DNA from 2 places in the Ruminococcus sp. 1001713B170207_170306_F1 genome. Region 1 is predicted to be linked to the other one. Evidence: riboswitches for the same ligand, from Rfam matches in the RefSeq annotation. Region 1 holds a riboswitch; the other holds the start of a gene.
What was found. Region 1 has a riboswitch for tetrahydrofolate ahead of folE (GTP cyclohydrolase I FolE). Riboswitches for the same ligand answer to the same signal wherever they lie in the genome.
Positions count from the first base shown of each region.

Region 1 (8,028 bases):
TTTTAAACAGGCTTTCGTATATAACAGAGATTGATTAATTGGGGAAAGAGGAAACAGACATGAATGATTTTTTAACAGAAAAGAATAAAAAAACAGGAGTGTTAGGAAAACTGAAATGGGTTCTTTGTGGCTTCTGTATACTTTTTACTCTGGGAGCTATTGGCGCAGCAGAGAAATATATTGGTGAAGGACGCTGGGGAATGGCAGCAACGGAGATTATACTGGGATTGTTATTTTTGTATCCCACCTTCCGGGAAATCCAGAAAGCATTGAAGAAGAAAAAAGCCAGAGAAATAGCCTGTTGGTTTGAATCTTATGCCCAGAGCACGCTCTCATTTGAGAAGTTTGAGACTGAGATGGGAAAAGATGCTGTAAGGAAATTGGAAAAAATGATTGCCAAAGGGTATATTCGAAATATTCAGATAGACAGAGAAGAAAATTATATATTGATCACTGCACCAAACAGACGTGTGAATGAGAAGATTTATATTACAGTTACCTGTCCCAGCTGCGGTGCAAAGAATCAGATAATAAAAGGCCGCCTGTGCAACTGTGAATATTGCGGACAGCGTCTCACTTCCTGACAGCAGATGCGAATTATTACACAAGGGGCTGCCTGTTTTCCGGCAGCCCCAATGTTAGATTGTCACTTGTTAAGTTGGTTGAACCGCTGTATACGGAACCGTACGGTGGCGTGATAGCACGGATTACGAATGCGGTCGGCAGCTGTGGGAGCGTCATAGGCGCGGAACAGCTGACTTTCATATGTGATGTCGCCGGTAGGCGACATGTTCGTTTAGCGGCAAAGAAGAATATTTAAAAGCTGTGAAATTGTCTGATTTAGTACAGGATGCCTGAGGTAAGGGGCAATCTGGTTCATAGGAGCCAGCACAAAGTCACGATTCTGCATATCCGGATGGGGGATGTGAAGATCTGCAGTATCAATGATTTCCTGATCATAAAAGAGAATATCCAGATCCAGAGTACGAGGACCCCAGTGAATAATACGTTCCCGGTTTGCCTCCTGTTCCAGCTGATGAAGACGTTCCAGCAATTCTTCCGGTGAAAGAAGGGTACGCATTTTCAAAACTCCATTCAGAAATTCATCCTGATCGGTAACACCATAAGGTTCTGTTACAAGATAATCAGAAACGGCCTCTATCCGGCATCCTTTTGTTTTATTCAAACCACGTATCCCATTGTCGATGAACAGCTTTTTATCTCCCATATTAGAGCCAAAAGCAATGTATGCAGTATGCCATTTTCTTGTGATTTCCACAGATACGGTTTTCAGTGGAAGACCAACAGGAGCCCATGGCTTTTCAATTTTCAGTGTGATCTGTTCCAGACCGGAAAGAGAGTCGAGCAGCATCTCTGCAAGATTTTCTGCAAGCGCTTCCAGAAGCTTAAAAGTATGTTTTCTGGTGAAATCTGTAATCATGTGGCTGACTTCCCCGTAATTGATAGAAGCAGACAGATCGTCCGTTAACCCGGCCTGACGTGTGTGGGTAAAGAGGGTGGCAGAAATAACAAATTTTTGTCCAAGTACATTTTCTTCCGGATAGACACCATGGTTGGCAAAAATTTCCAGTTCTTTAATTTCTATTTTATCAAATCTGGTTTCATCCATAACAGTTGTTCCTTTCTGTTGACTATTTACAATTTTGAGGAATTTGAACGCAATCGTTTCGCGACTGCGTTCATGAGCAAGTAGCAAAGCGGATTGCGAATGTCCTCTTTACTCTCAATTACAACCCCAAATTGCTTCTGTCATCTGGATCACGCGTCTGTTCTCCTTGACATCATGAACACGCACAAAAGAACAGCCCTTCATCACACCAATTACACTGGTAGCCAGTGTTCCCTCTACACGCTGGTCTACAGGCAGATCAAGTGCCAGTCCGATCATCGACTTGCGTGAGGTGCCAAGAAGAACCGGAAAGCCCAGATTCTTAAAAAGCTCCAGATGATTCATAGTTTCCAGATTCATCTCAAATGTTTTTCCAAATCCAACCCCTGGATCGAGAATGATTTTCTCATCTTTGATTCCTGCTTTTCTTGCAAGATTGACACATTCCTGTGTCTCAGAAAGCATATCGATGAGAAAATTGTTATATTCTGTATTGGACTTATTGTGCATGAGACAGCATGCAACATCATATTTGGCAATTACAGCTCCCATTTCAGAATCATATTTTAATCCCCAGATATCGTTGACCAGATCTGCACCGGCCTGAATCGCACTTTCTGCCACGCTGCTTTTGAAGGTATCTACAGAAATGGGAATGTCAAAACGTTTTCTGACCGCTTCGATAACGGGCAAAACTCTCTGAGCTTCTTCCTCTGCACTGACCGGCGTGTGTCCGGGACGCGTAGACTCCCCGCCAATATCGATAATATCCGCACCATCCGCGATCATGGCTTCTGTATGCCGCAAAGCTTCATCTAAATGATTCCATTTCCCGCCATCGGAAAAAGAATCAGGAGTAATATTTAAAATTCCCATTATATAAGTGTGATTTTGTGTATCAAAAAAACGATTTCCAATTTTCATAAATAGAAACCATCCTTTCTGTTAGATTTTTTAGAAGGCTTAATATTCAATTGTCAGATTTTTTTTCTCAGAAGGCCAGTAACATTCTGAAGCTGCTGAACATGAAAAACAATTTCTGGACTTTTTATCAGCCTTATATAGCAGCATAGCCAACACATTATCAGATCCATCCGTCCTGTGCTGACTGATCGCAGATAATATTTCCTCTTTTTCCTGCTCTGTAAAATGCAGATCTGCCAGAATCTTTCCGGCTATTTCAACTCCTGCAATGTCATGAGAAATACCCGACAGATATTGCTGCGCACGGCCAATGTCATGAAGAAGAGCAGTGGCATAAATGATTTCCCTGGACAGATTAAGCTTGTTTTCCAGAGAATAAATATACATCAGCCTGGCAACATCCAGAAAGTGTTCCGGCGTATGTCTGCAGAAAATACGATTTTTTTCAAGCTCCTGTATTTTCTCACAGTGCTTTTGATAAAGGGGATGCCGCCAGATTAAAGAAATACGGTTTGTTTCAGAAAAAGAACTGCTCATTTTCCGACCATGGAAAGGAACATTTTCTGCAGCTCCTTATCTTCTTTGAAGGCTCCGCGGGTTACAGTCGTAATTGTTTTGCTTCCTGGCTTTTTAACGCCTCGCATGGTCATGCAGGTGTGTTCTGCTTCCAGCATAACCATAATTCCCTTCGGAGAGAGGGCACGCTCCAGAGCGTCCGCAATCTGTACTGTGAGGCGTTCCTGGATCTGCGGTCTTCTGGCATAAACCTCTACCGTACGTGCCAGCTTGCTTAATCCTGTGACTTTTCCATCGGGAATATAAGCCAGGTGCGCCTTACCATAAAAAGGCATCAGATGATGCTCGCACATAGAGTAAAAAGTAATATCTTTTTCCAATACGATCTCATTATTTTCTACTGGAAACTGCTTCAGTAAATGGTGATCTGCTTCCTGATCGAGACCACCGTAAATTTCCTCGCACATACGTGCAATTCTGTCGGGAGTATCAATCAGTCCCTCCCGGGTAATATCCTCACCGATTCCTTCCAGAAGCAGGCGGATGGCCTGTTCTATTTTTTGTTTGTCAACCATTAAAAATAACCTCCTTTGTATTTGATTGCGGAGACTATCCTTTTTTGATAAAACCGGGGAAGGATTTTCGAATTCGAATATCTGCCTGCTTAATACGCAAAAAAGGATATCTCCAATTGTGATAGAATGTATGTCGAAAACATTCCCTTGAGCCTGTTAAAAAACGTTTCCACAAATCGCAATGTGCATCTTGCAGAAAGCTCCTTTCGGGCAGGCTCTGACACAATATGAGATATCCCTCTTATAGTGCTTGCAACGGGTGCGGATAATATACCGTAAGACGTGCTTTTCGTTTCAGTGACAACTCCCCATTCACCGAACACTTGACGCATAAAATCCTATTTTGCATATCATTCATTTCGAAAGTTAGTATATCACGTCTTTTGGGAATAGAAAAGTGTTTTTTCTTAAACAGGTTGCGAAAGGGTAACGTGGATATTATAATAGGAATAGACAAAATTCACTGGAAGGAGTCAGTTTTATGACAGTTAAAGAACGAATCACCGCACTTCGGGAAGTAATGGCAGAGAAGAAAATAGATGCTTATCTTGTTCCCACAGATGATTTTCATGCATCTGAATATGTAGGAGAATACTTTAAGTGCAGAAAATATATTACAGGTTTTACCGGATCTGCCGGCAGAGCAGTCATCATGCAGGATATGGCTGGATTGTGGACAGATGGAAGATATTTCATCCAGGCGGCCGCACAGCTGGAGGGAACGGGTGTAGAGCTTTTTAAAATGGGAGAACCAGATGTTCCCACTGTGCACCAGTTTCTGGAAGAAAAATTAGGCGAGGGAATGTGCCTTGGTTTTGACGGAAGAACCGTCAGCGCCGAAGAAGCAGATGAACTGGCCGAACTTCTTGCAAAAAAAGGAGCCACTCTTCAGACGGATTCTGATCTGGTAGGAGAAATCTGGGAAGATCGTCCGGCACTTTCCTGCGAACCGGTTATGGAACTGGATGTAAAATGGGCAGGCGAATCCCGTGCTGACAAATGTGGAAGAATCCGTAAATCAATGGAAGAGAAAGGTGCAGATGGATTTGTACTGACTTCTCTGGATGACATTGCATGGCTGCTGAATATTCGTGGCGGCGATGTACATTGCTGTCCGGTTGTTCTCTCTTATTTGGTCATGACCAAAACAGAAATCAGGCTGTTTGCAAATGAAAAAGCATTTTCGGCTTCAATTCTGGACGCATTATCTAAGGATGGCGTAACCATTTTGCCCTATGACAGCATTTATGAATATGTAAAAACATTTGAGAAAGACATGACAGTTCTTCTTTGTAAAAAGAAAGCCAACTGTCGTCTGGTAAACAGTATTCCGAAGGAAGTAACGATTCTGGATGAAGCCAACCTGACTTTTCTTCCAAAATCAATTAAAAATCCAGTAGAAGTAGAAAATGAACGTATCGCTCATATCAAAGACGGAGTTGCGCTTACCAAATTCATCTGCTGGCTAAAGAAAAATGTTGGCAAAATTCCAATAACAGAGTTAAGCGCAGGAGAGAAGCTGTACAGCTTCCGTGCCCAGCAGGAGAACTTTATCGACAACAGCTTTGACCCCATTATTTCTTATGGCATTCATGCTGCAATCAACCATTATTCTGCAACACCAGAGACAGATATTGCCATTGAGCCTGGCAATTTCCTTCTGGCAGATACAGGCGGACACTATTACGAAGGTACTACAGATACCACCCGCACAATTGTTATGGGCTCTGTGAATGACGAGCAGAAGAAATATTTTACCGCTGTTTTACGTGGCATGCTGAACCTTGGAAATGCCAAATTCCGTTATGGCTGTACTGGTGTAAATCTGGATTATCTGGCGCGTGGTCCGTTATGGGAAATGGGACAGGATTTTAATCATGGAACAGGACATGGAGTTGGTTATCTTCTGAATGTTCATGAAGGACCAAACAGCTTCCGCTGGAGAATTATTCAGGGAGATAATGCAGTACTGGAAGAGGGTATGATCACATCAGATGAGCCTGGATACTATGTGGAAAACCAATATGGAATCCGCCACGAAAACCTGCTTGTATGCAAAAAAGCAGAGAAAACCTCATTTGGCCAGTTTATGTGCTTTGAACATCTGACTATGGTACCGTTTGATCTGGATGCTGTTGTTCCCGAGCTGATGACTGTGCAGGAACGGGCACTTCTTAATAATTATCATGCACAGGTATATAAAAAGATTTCTCCATATCTGGAAGAAGAGGAAAAAGAATGGCTGAAAGAAGCTACACGCGAAATCTGATTTAAAACAGTAAACAGGGGCATGTATAAAACTGATATGCATCGCCCTTGTTTTATATTTTACAGAAAAAAGCAGTGCCTGCGGGAAGGAGAATAAATGACAATAACTACTTTATGCTATATCGAAAACGATGGCAAATATTTGATGCTTCACAGAGTAAAAAAGCAAAATGACATAAATAAAGGCAAATGGATCGGTGTAGGTGGACATACAGAAGATCAGGAATCCCCTGAAGAATGTCTTCTGCGTGAAGTAAAAGAAGAAACAGGACTCACACTTACTTCCTACAAATTTCGTGGCCTGGTAACCTTTATAAACAGCGAATGTGAATCTGAGCTTATGTGTGTATTTACAGCTGATGGATATACCGGGGAACTGATTGAATGCAATGAAGGCGAACTATGCTGGGTTGATAAGAAAATAGTGCCAGAGCTTCCTACATGGGAAGGTGATAAAGTTTTTCTGAACCTGCTTCTTTCAGAGGAAAAACGTTTTTTCTCTGTTAAACTACAATATGAGGGAGAGCTGCTTGTAAATACGGAAATTCGCTTATACTAAATGAAAATTAATATAACAGAAAGAAGAAACAAATATGTTAAAATAAAACAAAAACTTGCAGAAAACCTTTGCAAAAAGGACTTCATCGACCGTACAAGGAGGTTATACATGAATAAAATAAAACTTTTTGCCGGAGCACTGACGTTCATGACAACCATGGCTCCTCCAATCCATGTATATGCTGCCACAGCCAGTCACGCAGAATTAAATGCAGCTGAAAAGAACATTGATCTTGATAAATCAGTTAATCTGCAGAATTCTATTAACCTTACAGATGAAATAGCCAAAGAAAATCAGGATTCCAATATAATGTTAAGCCCCACAAGCCTTAACTTCGCCCTTGGCATGATTGCAGAAGGTGCCAAGGGCGAAACGAAAAACGCATTAAATGAATATTTAGGAACCGATGATTTTGCAGCATATGCCAGAAAGTATATGAATGTAATTAAAAGCTATAATACAGAAGACGAAAATTATGGTTATACATCGAAATTAAAAATTGCAGATGCTTTATGGGTAAATCGGGGACTGACTCTGCAGGACCAATTTCAAAAAAATGCAGAAGATAATTTTGAAGCAGAGGCGGAAATTCTTGATTTTTCTGATAAAGAAAACACATGCAATACTATTAATGCATGGTGCAATGAAAATACAGATGGGCTGATTCCGGAAATTATGAAACCTGACATGCTTAATGAAAACAGTGAATTGTGTCTCACCAATTCATTGTATTTCGAATCCGGATGGTCCCAGGATCCATGGGATGTTTCTGATGAAAAAGAAAAATTCGGCGATAACGAAGAAACAAAGTACATGACAAGCATCGGTGATAATTACTATGAAAATGATGCGGCAACAGCATTTGAAAAATACTATGCAAATAATCTGAGTTTCATTGGAATTTTGCCGAAAGCAGAAGGAGATTTTACTCTTGATGAGCTGGATATTGAAGGTCTTCTGGAATCAGAACCGGAATACGATGAAGTTAATTGTAAAATGCCTAAGCTGAATTTTGAAACAACCGCTGAGTTAAGTGATATCCTCAGCAGAATAGGACTTGAGAATGTTTTTTCAGACGATGCTGATTTTTCAGGCATTGCAGATAAAGCGGTTCATGTCAGTTCTGTTTTACAGAAAACAAAGCTGGAACTAGACGAAAATGGAACTAAGGCTGCCGCTGTGACTGCAGTGACAATGGAATGCATGTCTGCAATGGATACGGATCCGATTATAAAAGATGTTGAGCTGACACGGCCATTTGCATTTCTGATCTACGACAGTGCAAATGAGGAAGTGCTGTTTATGGGAAAAGTTCTAACGTTACAGTGACAGAAATTCTTTCATTATGAAAACAATTTAATTAAAAAATGAAAGAAAATATATTTGATGTATATTATGGCGTACTTGTTATGATAGGACTTTTCAGATTGAGTGTTTTATTGGGCTGCAATATGGAGATTGCTGCGAAAAAATCTAAAAGATTTTTGTAAGATTTTGTAAAAAGTGCTTGACGATTCCTTGCGGCAGTGGTATAGTAAACAAGCTGTCGCAAGGAA
Region 1 covers NZ_JADPEX010000040.1:590-8,617, reverse strand. Annotated here, with positions in the region: gene I4V84_RS18370 (hypothetical protein) at 60-584, shown strand; gene folK (2-amino-4-hydroxy-6-hydroxymethyldihydropteridine diphosphokinase) at 797-1,630, opposite strand; gene folP (dihydropteroate synthase) at 1,745-2,554, opposite strand; gene I4V84_RS18355 (HD domain-containing protein) at 2,594-3,091, opposite strand; gene folE (GTP cyclohydrolase I FolE) at 3,088-3,645, opposite strand; THF riboswitch at 3,897-3,993, opposite strand; gene I4V84_RS18345 (aminopeptidase P family protein) at 4,127-5,914, shown strand; gene I4V84_RS18340 (8-oxo-dGTP diphosphatase) at 6,011-6,472, shown strand; gene I4V84_RS18335 (serpin family protein) at 6,581-7,801, shown strand.

Region 2 (8,028 bases), on a different contig from region 1:
AGGGAAATATTCTGAATTTCTGCATGAATCTGCTGTTCTTTTGCTGAGTCATCGGCAGGAACTTGTGCAGGATCTGGTGTTGGTGTTGGATCTGGAAGTGTAAGCGGATCAATATCTGAAATGCTTAGTACTTTCAGATGACTGGCATTAAGAGAAGAACTTTGGGTATCCTGACTGGAAGTAAACTTGCCTTTAAAATGAATGTATACCCATACACCGGTACGGATGCCATTCTGATAATATTGTTCTGTTCCAGTGATTGGATAGGTGGCTGTTTTGCCTTTTTTATTTTTTATGGTAATGGTATTTGGAGTCAGACTCTGTACTTCCCCATAGGCCTTTCGTACTTCCAGCTGATTCTTTTTGTGAAAGTCGTCTACTACTTTCAATGCTTTTACAGTGCTGGTATCCTTGTTAGAGAGCTGCCCCTCATAAATGACACTGATTTCATCTCCAGTGATCATGCCATCTTCGCATTCCAAAGTTGCTTCAGAAAGATCAAAAACGTAAGTTTGTTCCTGGCTTTCCATAGTTAGGGTGGCACCGGTGAAATCCTTAAGGGTTCCTTTGATTTCATCCATATAAACACGCTGTTTGGGTGTTTCTGAAGTGTTCTGTAAGGTGGTTTCACTCTGATCAGAAATAGAAGTATAGCTGGTGATCATATCACCGGCAGTACATCCTGACAGAGAGAACAGTACCAAAGAGCCAAGTAATAGTTTTGTGAAATTTTTCATTGTTGCTTTGTATCCTCCGAATCCGGAAATGGTACAGGAAGAAAATCGAAAACCTCTCGGCAGGCATTCCATTCCTCCGAGTTATCCGGCATACGATAGCCAAGTCCTGTACATTCTGTAGTAGCATTTGTATTCATGTAATTATTATAAAAAACATTGTAAGGATTCTGTAGTGGCGGCTGTTTTTGGCAGGATGATTTGTTTGTGGATTTTATATTCATAGAAACACTCCTTTTTGTCAAATATTTTTCCTATATAAGGGAAGATATTCTTAGAATATGCGAAAAAGAGGAGAGTATGCACAAACATTTGTCAGTGACCAGTAACGACTAATTGTTACTGTTCACTCCGTGACCAGTAACGCGCTTCGCGATGCACAGAAATCATGCATTCGCATGATTTCGCGCTAAGATTCTCGGGTTTTCTGTGAACTTTGTTCACAAAAAACACTCGCGGAACGTTACCAGTAAACAGTAACGACTAATTTATTTATGTGAATATTATAACAAATACATATTGAAATTTCTATATTTTGTGCTATAATCATTTTAAATAAATAATAGCGAAGTAGGAATTTATGCGTCAAGTGTTCATTGGCTGGGGAGTCGCCGTGAAACGAAAAGCAGCAGGACTGTTTACGATATATTTTCCGCACCCGTTGCTACATGTGAGAACATCTCATAATGTGGAGGGATTATTATTTATGGTAACTACTCTGTTATTTTAATCATTATGGAGGTGTTTTTTTTATGCGTAAAAACAAACAGACATGGAGTGTTAAGACTCTTGTATTCCTTGCACTGCTGGTAGCAATCCAGCTTGTGCTGTCACGCGTTCTGGTAATTGATCTTGGTGTATATCGAATTACATTGGGAACTGTCGCCACTGTATTGGCAGGTCTTTGGATGGGACCTGTAGCTGGTGGTGTAGAAGGTGCTGTTGCCGATATCATTGGATGTTTTATGAAAGGCTATGGAGTTAATCCACTGATTACTTTATCAGCAGTTGCCTGGGGTGTGATCCCCGGACTGGCTGGAAAACTAATGGCTGAAAAGAACAGAAAAGTAAAGACTGTTGTTATGTGTGTCGCAATTGCAGTCTCTGGCGTAGTGGGAACACTTGGACTGACCACTGCAGGACTGGTAATAATCGGAGCAAACTTCTATGCAATTATGCCAGGACGTCTTGTACAGTTTGCAATCATGACTCCAATCTACTGCGTACTTACCAGTCTTCTTTATTTCAGCCCGCTTACAGGCATGGTTGTAGGAAACATAAGACCTGCTAAGCTGGAGAAGAAGACCGTATAAATGGCAGCAGTCCAGGAGCTGAATTATATACAAAACCCCAAATTAAATAATATGGCATAAGATGGATTATGAAGCAATGCACTTACTGGAAAGTTGATTGTTTGAGAAATCAACTTGTTGAATAAGTCAAAAAATACGATTCCCAAATAAAAGGCTGTGATCAGGATAAACACTGATCGCAGCCTTTTTTAAACATGCTCTGAAAAGTTTTCAGTTTGTATGTGTCTGAACCCGGAACCAATAGGTGTAGAGATAATGAAGTCCAAGTGATTCATAAAGATTACGTGCTGGAGTGTTTCCCTCTACTACCTGAAGATAGGCCTTAGTTGCGCCTTTCTTTTTTCCTTCTTTTAGAAGTGCAGTACAAATCTGACGAGCATAACCCTTGTGTCTGAAATCTTCGCGAACATGGATAGCGTACAATCCAATATAATTTCGATCCAGAATGCCAAGCCCGGTTGCAATAATTTTTCCGTTACTCCAGATGGAGGCGCATACGGTGTCTTTTACGATGGCATGATACATGGATGGAACTACAGCACGGTGAACAGGATTAATGGTGCCTTTCAGATCAAAAAGACTTTCAATCCAAATATCTGGAATATCGTCAGTAAGAGTTACCAGATCGCAAGGCGCAGAAGGATCTGCTCCATCCAGTGAGGCTGCCATAACATTTGTTGTATGCTGGATTTCGTAGTTGCGGTTTTCCAGAAGATAATCAAAATCCGGAGAAACCAGAGGACTGATCTTAAAAATTGCAGGGCTGCCCAGTCGGGCATACTCTGCTTCGCAGAAAGAAACCTTTTCCCTCCAGGAAAGGGTAGAAGTTCCGAACTGCTCCACACTGTTTGTTCTATGTGTATAAAAATAGGAAAAACGGAGAATCCATCCATCATAAAGCTCCATTTTATGGGAGGGCCATGCATTTAGTGACATATCTTCAATTTCTTTAATGATTTTATCCATAAAAAAACCTTCTTTTATAAGTTTAGGGTCATTATACATAATTGTATCCAGCAATGCAACTGAAAATAGTCTGTTATAAGACAGATTGCTTTTTACACATCTTGCAGAAAGCCTTTTTCAAACACGCTCTAGTACATCGTTTCGTAAATAACTATACCAATCGCGTAGGATGTGAATTCGAGTGTGCAGGTATAAAAACGCAGGCGTAGCGGGCTACGCCGAGGCTTTTATACCTGTGCAATCGGATTCACAGGCAAGTGAGTGGTATAGTTATTTCGAAAACGATGTACTAGTACGGTGAATAGCCGCAAATTAATTTATACAATCTGTCTGCCAGAAATTTTTGTCCCTGCTCAGTAAGGTGAATCCCATCTGTAGTAATTTCTGAATATCCATAACGACGCGCCTTTTCATTCAATTCCTCATGCAATGTAAGATAAGGAATTTGAAACTGTTCTGATAGCTGGTGGATCATTTGTGATATTTTCTGGCGAAAAGGAAGCCAGGTTCTATAACAGGCAGGCCAGGGGAAAAGAAATGGCTCCATTAAAATAATGCGTGAATTTGATTTTGCTAATATTGTTATAAGATCTGCATAGCATTTGTAAAAAGAAAAAAGCATATTCCTCTGCTGAAACGGTGTTCTGTCCGTATTCATTATTAATCCAATATCATTAATTCCGATTAAAATTGTTATAATATCACTTGTAAAATCAGAATCACCCTGAATTCTCTGCAGAAGTCTGTTTATAGTAAAGCCGTCAGTGCCATAATTGCGTACCTGATAGTCTGAGCCGTCCCTTTTAAGACAGTCTGACAGCATTTTTACATAGCCATTGCCAAGGAAATCTCTGGAAAAGCAGTGTTCACAATCGGTGATGCTGTCACCAAGACATGTTAATATTGTCATAATTTTACCTCCGTTAATATTATACTGCAAGAACAAAAAGGTTTATAGTTTTTTTAGAAAAATTTGTAAAAAAAAGACTGGACAAATGGAGATAGAGCACCTATAATAAGACTCACCAGAAGTCATCTGGTATCGAAGGTCATCTTTTCAGATCGACTATTCCCTATTCTACGAAAGATAAAATACAGAAAGCCTTTCTCAAATAGGCTCTAAAATACTTCAAGATAGCCTCCTGTTATTAGTAAACCTATGTAAAAGAAGGGATGGTACGTCTATGCTTTTTTACAGAATATTTCCTGCTATAGCGGCAGGCTGCGCCGCTCTGATGGATATTCAGAGAGCGAAGGTAGACAATGGATGGCTGCTTTTTTGTGTATTGGTCAGTTTGTTTACGCGAATATGGAAAATGGATGTTAGCAGTCTCGGATCTTGGATATGCGGTCTGCTGGTACCGATACTGATTCTGGGGATTTTATTCATATTCAGAATGCTGGGAGCCGGAGACATCAAGCTCTTGAGTGTTATTGGAAGCATGATCGGACCGACGAAAATTCTCAATTGCATTTCCTATTCCTTTCTGATTGGAGCTGTCATATCAGCTGCTCTTATGATTTCAAGCGGCATTGTCTGCCAGCGAATTCTTTACTTATTACATTACATCAGTGTTTATTTCAAAACAGGAAAAAGAGAACCCTATTACAAAAGCGGTATGCCGTTGGAAAACTTTCATTTCACAGTTCCTATATTTTTAAGTGCATTGCTTTATGCGGGAGGTGTCTATTGAAGAAGAATATTTTTGCTGTCTGTGATCTTGAGGTGGATTATGCCTTGAATTTTATGGATTATCTTAATCATAAGAAAAATATCCCATTTGAGATTCAGGCATTTACCAACGTAGAGAGTCTGATCGCCTATGGGAAAATGAATCACATAGAGTTGCTGCTGATTTCCCAGAAGGCTATGTGCCGTCAGGTGCAGGAATTGGAAATTGGTAAAATTGTTATACTTTCGGAAGGCGTGCACCCACCGGATCTGGACCGTTATCCAAGTGTGTATAAATATCAGGCCTCTTCAGATGTTGTGCGGGAAGTGATGGCGTGTTACGGAGCCGAGAAAGCAGTAGCTCCGGCTGTTTTTCCTGTACTGAAAAAGACCACGGAAATTTATGCAGTATATTCTCCGTTGGGGCGCTGCCTGAAAACATCGTTTGCACTTACATTAGGACAGATTCTGGCAAAAGAAAGAGCTGTTCTTTATCTGAATCTGGAGGAATACTCCGGCTTTGAAGAAATGTTGGGAAAAGGGTTCGCGCAGAATTTAAGTGACCTTCTTTATTTTGTACGGCAGGAAAATGGAAATCTGATTTATAAGATGAACAGTATGGTACAGACAATAAACAATCTGGATTTCATTCCGCCTGTACGTACGCCAGAGGACATACGAGGAACTGCATGGGAAGATTGGGAAAAACTGATACAGGAGATTGTACTTCACAGTAATTACGAATTTGTGATTCTGGATATTGGAGGGGCAGTAGATGGGACTTTTCAAGTTCTGGATATGTGCCGGAAAATTTATATGCCAGTGCTGTCTGATCCGGTATCCATATCCAAGATTTCCCAATTCGAAAACCTGGTAAGAATCTGGGATTATCCGCAGATTCTTACCAGAACTGTAAAGGTACGCCCGCCTTTTCATGGAGGAAATGTGGCACCGGAGAATTATATTGAAGGGCTGCTGTGGAGTGAACTTGGAGATTATGTCAGGGAAATTCTGAGAAAGGAAAAGGAATGAGTCAGGAAATCTTTCGCAAACTGAGACAAATGCTCATGGAGAAGCTGGATGTTTACCGGGAACTTACAGACCAGGAAATTCTGGAAACGATTGATGAGCTGATCGTAAACACTCTGCGGGAATCAGGAGTGAGCCTGAAAGAAAAAGTGCAGCTTCGCCAGGAACTGTTTTATTCCGTCAGGAAGCTTGATGTATTACAGGAATTGATCGAAGATGAAACTGTAACTGAGATTATGGTGAATGGTCCGGATTCTATTTTTGTAGAACGAAAAGGAAAACTGACAAGGTGGCCGAAGTCTTTTACAGATCAGGACAAGCTGGAGGATGTGATACAACAGATAGTGGGAAAATGCAATCGCATTGTGAATGAATCATCTCCTATAGTAGATGCCAGACTGGAAAATGGCGCCAGAGTCAATGTGGTTGTGGCTCCGGTAGCATTAAATGGTCCAATTCTGACAATAAGACGTTTTCCGGATACTCCAATTACAATGGAAAAGCTGATTGAACTGGGAAGTATAACTCCAGAGTGCGCGTCCTTTTTGGAAAAACTGGTAAGGGCCCGGTATTCAATTGTAATTGGCGGAGGAACGGGAAGTGGGAAGACCACATTCCTGGGGGCTTTGTCAGAGTACATACCAAAAGATGAACGGATTATCACTATTGAGGACAATGCAGAACTGAAGCTTCAAGGGATTGCAAATCTGGTGCGCCTTGAAGCCCGGACAGCGACCATAAACGGAGCACCGGGAGTAAGTATAAGAGATCTTATTAAGTCTGCACTTCGTATGAGACCGGATCGAATAATCGTAGGAGAAGTACGGGGTGGGGAAGCTATGGATATGCTTCAGGCACTTATATGTACTATATAATAATTATATATATAACGTATATAAGGATGAAAAATATAGATTAGAGGGAGAGACATAGGAACGGTATGAACATTAAGTATAGGTTATTGTGTAAAAGGTTAATAGAGGAACGGAAGAGAGTAGGTGTCATTCAATATTATAATGTACTGTTCATAATGGAGTTAGTGTCAGATAAAGACATATGGTCTTTAGAACAGTGGGTGAATGGTATAAATAACATATATATGAAAGATATACATAATTGGTGTAGAATACATTTTGTTAAATATCACACTGTATTTGTTTACAGGAAAGAGTATCCGGTAAAAGCAAATATTTGGAATGGGTATTCATATATAAGGTGGCGGATGGAGCGGATGATGAATTTGGGATAAGATAAAATAGTGATTGCATGAAAGAGAGCCTTAAAGCATGGTGTTCTTTTGAAAGTATGGATAGAATAAAGGCTGAAGGCTCTGCGCTATTCGTTTGGCAGAGCCTGAGTATTCTCCTGATCCGTAGAAAATAAATCTAACTGACCTTCTGGAGTGGAACTTTGACCGGATTCATCTTCAGTTGATGGTTCTCTTTTTTTGGGTGTTTTATGAGTGTATAATTTCTCAAAAGGAAGTGAATACTTGGATTTTTTATTGTATTCTAGTAAAAGAGCTTCTGCGAATCCTAATGAACCGGCACGACGTTCTCTGGCAGTACGACTGATTTCTCTGACAGAGACACGCCCAACTTTTTCTTTAAAGGTGTCATCTTTCATTGTTTCTCCATAAGCATTATCCAAACGGGCAATAGCATTAAGCATATTGGAACTAAAGGACATAGGCGCACCTTCCCATGTGGCAACACAAAGGCGTAAAACACGATCAAGAGTGTGAAAACCATATTTTTCATAGATATTAATTAAAGTGGATACAGCACATATACCTCCAGGGCGAGAGGAAGAAGTAATAGTGAGATCATATGATTCAACAAGGTCACGAATAATAAGTTCTCTATCATTACCAGCTTCAATATTAGCCATGAATATTTCATAAGGTAATAACGATTTGACATATTTCATCTGATTTGCAAAAATATCTGCTTCTTGGGTGTAAACAAGATCATCATAAACCATACACCAGACAGGAGTTTCTCTTGATCCAGAGACGAGAGCAACAATCTCTATAGTGTGTTGTCCGTTGAACACATAATTTATCCCATCACGTCTACTTACTTTTACAGGGTTTATCTGATAAAGGTCAAAATTAGCTGCAGCACGCTGAACGTGTTTGATGGAAAGATTACGTTGATAATCTTGATTTGAACATAAATTTTTAATAGGTATTTGCTCAAAATGCACTTGGGGAACAAACTTTTGTAAATCTTCGGTATTTCCATCCATAATTATATTTCCTCCAATTTTTTTAAAATATTATTTGTGGTTGATATTAGGCACATAAGCTGAT
Region 2 covers NZ_JADPEX010000002.1:66,083-74,110, reverse strand. Annotated here, with positions in the region: gene I4V84_RS02015 (hypothetical protein) at 1-737, opposite strand, end outside; gene I4V84_RS02010 (hypothetical protein) at 734-958, opposite strand; THF riboswitch at 1,299-1,400, shown strand; gene I4V84_RS02005 (folate family ECF transporter S component) at 1,487-2,047, shown strand; gene I4V84_RS02000 (GNAT family N-acetyltransferase) at 2,258-3,013, opposite strand; gene I4V84_RS01995 (GDSL-type esterase/lipase family protein) at 3,303-3,923, opposite strand; gene I4V84_RS01990 (prepilin peptidase) at 4,198-4,707, shown strand; gene I4V84_RS01985 (hypothetical protein) at 4,704-5,717, shown strand; gene I4V84_RS01980 (ATPase, T2SS/T4P/T4SS family) at 5,714-6,589, shown strand; gene I4V84_RS01975 (DUF6551 family protein) at 7,050-7,964, opposite strand; gene I4V84_RS01970 (hypothetical protein) at 7,967-8,028, opposite strand, start outside.
Region 2: another riboswitch for tetrahydrofolate. It lies ahead of I4V84_RS02005 (folate family ECF transporter S component); the one in region 1 lies ahead of folE (GTP cyclohydrolase I FolE).